DNA from 2 places in the Pseudomonas sp. KU26590 genome. Region 2 is predicted to be linked to the other one. Evidence: predicted binding sites of a transcription regulator. Region 2 holds the regulator's gene; the other holds the start of a gene.
What was found. The regulator sigma-54, encoded in region 2, starts transcription at its own class of promoters, with help from an activator protein. The targets are predictions, from matches to a motif close to ANTGGCATNNANNTTGCTNT.

Region 1 (2,393 bases), 850 kb from region 2:
GAGGCGCTGAACGGGTTGCCCGATCATTATCAGATGGTGCAGTGCAGTCCCGGGATTATTTATCAGGCCAAGTGATTGGCTGCGCTTTTGATTTATTAGAACCCGCTTAGGCGGGTTTTTTGTTTTGTGCTGGCGCTGGTAGGGCATCTGCCTAAGGGCAGATTGTTTCGCCTTCGGCGAGTTTGTGAAAATCCCCAGGATCAAGAGCGTCTGCCTAGGGGCAGACGTTTCGCCTTCGGCGAGTTACTTGGAAAAGCATCTCAAGTAACCAAGGGTGCTTGCTCCTGGTTGGGTTCCTCCTCCGTCGGAATACCTTCACTCCGGTCCCGCTCCGTGGGCCCGCGCCGAACGGACATCCATGTCCTGACGGCGCTCTCGCCGCATCCATGCGGCTCGGCCCACTGCGCGAGACCTCCGTTCAGCCTGCACCCAGGTCGCGATTGGCGGTGTTTGTGCTTTTTGCGCATGAAGATCAAAAGCACATCTAAAGCACATCTAAAGCAGATCAAGAACAGATCAAGGGCTTCCCGGCTAAAGCCAGTCCTACAGGTATTCGCGCACGGTCAGTGGGACCGGCTTTAGCCGGAAAGGGGCCCGTTTGGTCACCATAAATTCCGTGGCTTGCGCACTGACATCTTCCCGGCTAAAGCCGATCCCACTAAAAGCACGCGGTGTCCAGTAGGACCGGCTTGAGCCGGGAAGCTGTTGATCTTGATCTTCATACAAAGCTAGTTCAGACGACACCTATCGCGACTTGGGTGCAGGCCGAACGCAGACGACGCGGAGTGGGCCGAGCGGCATGGATGCCGCGAGAGCGCCGCTAGGACATGGATGTCCGTTCGGCGCGGGCCCACGGAGCGTCGTCGGAGTGAGGGAACCCGACGAAGTCGGGCCTAACCAGGAGCAGGCACCCTTGGTTACTTGGGGTGCTTTTCCAAGTAACTCGCCGAAGGCGAAACCGAGGCCGTTAGGCCGAGCCTAAAACATCAGCGCCGCCGAGTACTGAGGGACGTACACAATGCAGGCGCCGACTCCGGCTTCTGAAAGCGGCAGCGTTGGTAACGGCAAAAAAACGGCACCCGTCTTGCCGCTTTCGTCCCATCAAGCGGAAATCCCTTGCCGCTTTTCTGTCATCCCTCCCCACCAACACCCCTACAGCCCCCGTAAAACTGCACTTTCAGCAAGTGGCACGCACCTTGCTATATCTCCTGTACGTACATCTGGTCAGCCCTCAAAGGTCCCGACATGAGCATCAGTTTTGAAAACGCCCTCGGCATCCACGAAAAAGCGCTCAACTTCCGCGCCCAGCGTGCCGAAGTGCTGGCCAACAACATCACCAACGCCGACACCCCCAACTACAAGGCGCGTGACCTCGACTTCTCGAAAGTCCTGGCCGCCGAAAGCGACAAAAGCAAAAACGGCCAATTCGCCCTCGACATGACCAACAACCGTCACATTGAAGCCGAAGGCATGAGCGATGGCGAAGCCAGCCTGCTCTACCGCACGCCGTCGCAGCCGTCGCTGGACCAGAACACTGTCGACTCCCAGGTCGAAAATGCCAACTACGCCGAAAACGCCATCGGTTTTCAGGCCAGCTTCACCTTGCTCAACAGCAAATTCAAAGGGCTGGTTGCAGCCCTGCGCGGAGAGTAATCCATGTCCCTAGCCAGTGTTTTCAGTATTGCCGGTAGCGGTATGAGTGCGCAGAACACCCGCCTCAACACCGTGGCCAGCAACATCGCCAACGCCGAAACCGTGTCCTCCAGCATGGACAAGACCTACCGCGCCCGCCATCCGGTGTTCGCCACAGTCTTCCAGGGTCAGGAATCCGGCGGCAGTGCATCGCTGTTCGAAGACCAGGGTCAGGCCGGCACCGGCGTACAGGTTTCCGGCATCGTCGAAGACGCCTCCAACCTGGAAGCACGTTACGAGCCAAATCACCCGTCAGCCGACAAAAACGGCTACGTGTATTACCCGAACGTCAACGTCGTCAACGAGATGGCCGACATGATCTCGGCCAGCCGTTCGTTCCAGACCAACGCGGAAATCATGAACACCGCGAAAACAATGATGCAGAAGGTCCTGACCCTCGGTCAGTGATAAAGGGCGAAATCCATGACGGTATCAAGCACAGACGCTACCTCGACGTTCCTCAAAGGGCTGCAAAGCACGACCACCGGGACCACAGGCACTAGCACCAAATCCGCCACCGACACCAGCAGCCTCACCGGCTCCAGTTCGCTGGGCAAGGATTCATTCCTGCAATTGCTCGTGACGCAAATGCAGAACCAGAACCCGCTCGATCCTCAGGACAACAGCGAGTTCGTGGCGCAGCTGGCTCAGTTCAGCAGCCTGGAAACCATGCAGAACCTGAGCACCTCGGTGGACTCGAT
Region 2 (2,393 bases):
ACCGACCACAACGTGCGTGAGACGCTGGATATCTGCGAAACCGCCTACATCGTCAACGATGGGCAGCTGATTGCCGAAGGCGACGCCGAATCCATCCTGGCCAACCAGTTGGTCAAGGAAGTGTATCTGGGTCACGAGTTCCGCCTGTAACCGCAGTGATGACATGAGGTTGTGCGGTACCCCGCAACGTGCGCCGTCGCCGACCTCGTTTTTTAATTGTCATCACACTCTAGGCAAACCCTCCAGCTTCAGGCATATAATTTGCTTAAGTTGGCGCCCTCGGCGCCCTGCTAGTAAATGGCGCGCAGTGCGCCGGCGAATAAGGTGTTAAGCCCTGCCATGAAACCTTCGCTAGTCTTGAGAATGGGCCAGCAGCTGACGATGACGCCTCAGCTGCAACAGGCAATCCGCTTGCTTCAGCTGTCGACGCTGGATCTCCAACAGGAGATTCAAGAGGCGCTGGAGTCGAACCCGATGCTGGAACGGCAGGAGGAAGGCGACGATTTCGACAACGCCGACCCCTTGGCGGACACCGTAGAGCAAAAGCCCAACGCTGATGTTCAGGAACCCACCTACCAGGAATCGGCGCCCACCGTCGACAATCTGGATGAGGGCGACTGGAACGAGCGCATCCCCAATGAGCTCCCCGTCGACACCGCGTGGGAAGACGTCTACCAGACCAGCGCCAGCAGCCTGCCCAGCAACGACGATGACGAGTGGGATTTCACCACCCGCACCTCCGTCGGCGAGAGCCTGCAAAGTCACTTGCTCTGGCAGCTCAACCTCGCGCCAATGTCGGACACCGATCGCCTGATCGCCGTGACCCTGATCGACTGCATCAACAATCAGGGTTACCTCGACGAAACGCTTGAAGAAATGCTAGACGCTTTCGATCCCGAGCTCGATATCGAGCTGGATGAGATAGAAGCTGTTCTGCACCGTATCCAGCAGTTCGAGCCGGCAGGCATCGGCGCTCGCAACCTGAGCGAATGCCTGCTGCTGCAACTTCGCCAGTTGCCGGCCAAAACCAAGTGGCTGGCGGAAGCGCAGAAGCTGGTCAGCGACTACATCGATCTGCTGGGCAGCCGCGACTACGCGCAACTGATGCGCCGCATGAAGCTCAAGGAAGACGACCTGCGTCAGGTCATCGAACTGGTCCAGAGCCTCAACCCGCGCCCCGGCTCGCAGATCGAATCCAGCGAAGCCGAATACGTGGTGCCTGACGTCATCGTGCGCAAGGACAACGAGCGCTGGCTGGTGGAGCTGAACCAGGAATCCGTGCCGCGCCTGCGGGTCAATCCACAGTACGCAGGGTTTGTGCGTCGCGCCGATACCAGCGCCGACAACACGTTCATGCGCAATCAGCTGCAGGAAGCTCGCTGGTTCATCAAGAGCCTGCAAAGCCGCAACGAGACGCTGATGAAGGTGGCGACGCAAATTGTTGAACACCAGCGTGGCTTCCTCGAGTACGGCGACGAGGCCATGAAGCCGCTGGTTCTGCATGACATCGCTGAAGCGGTCGGCATGCATGAATCGACGATTTCCCGGGTGACCACGCAGAAGTTCATGCACACCCCACGCGGGATCTACGAACTCAAATATTTCTTTTCCAGCCACGTCAGCACCTCCGAAGGCGGCGAATGCTCGTCAACGGCGATTCGCGCGATCATCAAAAAACTGGTCGCCGCGGAAAATCAGAAAAAGCCGTTGAGTGACAGCAAGATCGCTGGTTTACTGGAAGCACAAGGCATTCAAGTGGCCCGTCGCACAGTCGCCAAGTACCGCGAATCCCTTGGGATCTCGCCGTCCAGCGAACGCAAGCGACTGATGTAGAGGTCACACGTCAAAGCGTTCCGGTGGCAGGCATTACGCCTGCCACTAATGCACTGGCAACGAAGGAGAAGCTGTATGCAAGTCAACATCAGTGGACACCAGCTGGAAGTGACTGAACCTCTGCGTACCTACATCGGCGAGAAACTCGCACGACTGGAACGCCACTTCGACAAGATCACGAACGTGCAGGTCACCATGGAGGTCGAGAAGCTCAAGCAGAAAATCGAGGCCACCCTGCATGTCCCTGGCGCTGAAGTGGTTGCCAACGCCGAACACGACGACATGTATGCAGCCATTGATCTGCTTGCCGACAAGCTTGACCGCCAACTCAAAAAACATAAGGAAAAACAGCAAAGTCTGCTGCAAGGCGCGACTGCTCGCTGACACTCCCCACCCATGATCCGACTTGAAAATATTCTGACCCCTGGCCGCTCACTCGTGAACGTGCCAGGCGGCAGCAAAAAAGCCGTACTCCAAAACATCGCCAGCCTGATCGGCAAGCAAGTGCCTGATCTTGATGAGCAGGTCGTGTTTGAAAGCCTCATTGCCCGTGAAAAGCT

Region 1: a site for sigma-54 is predicted at 1,184-1,203, ahead of flgB (flagellar basal body rod protein FlgB). Genes of this name have one in related genera too.

What each region holds. Positions count from the first base shown of each region.
Region 1 covers NZ_CP110644.1:2,281,771-2,284,163, forward strand. Annotated here, with positions in the region: gene cheR (protein-glutamate O-methyltransferase CheR) at 1-75, shown strand, start outside; gene flgB (flagellar basal body rod protein FlgB) at 1,246-1,653, shown strand; gene flgC (flagellar basal body rod protein FlgC) at 1,657-2,100, shown strand; gene OKW98_RS10215 (flagellar hook assembly protein FlgD) at 2,116-2,393, shown strand, end outside.
Region 2 covers NZ_CP110644.1:1,431,606-1,433,998, reverse strand. Annotated here, with positions in the region: gene lptB (LPS export ABC transporter ATP-binding protein) at 1-150, shown strand, start outside; gene OKW98_RS06495 (RNA polymerase factor sigma-54) at 340-1,833, shown strand; gene hpf (ribosome hibernation-promoting factor, HPF/YfiA family) at 1,909-2,217, shown strand; gene ptsN (PTS IIA-like nitrogen regulatory protein PtsN) at 2,230-2,393, shown strand, end outside.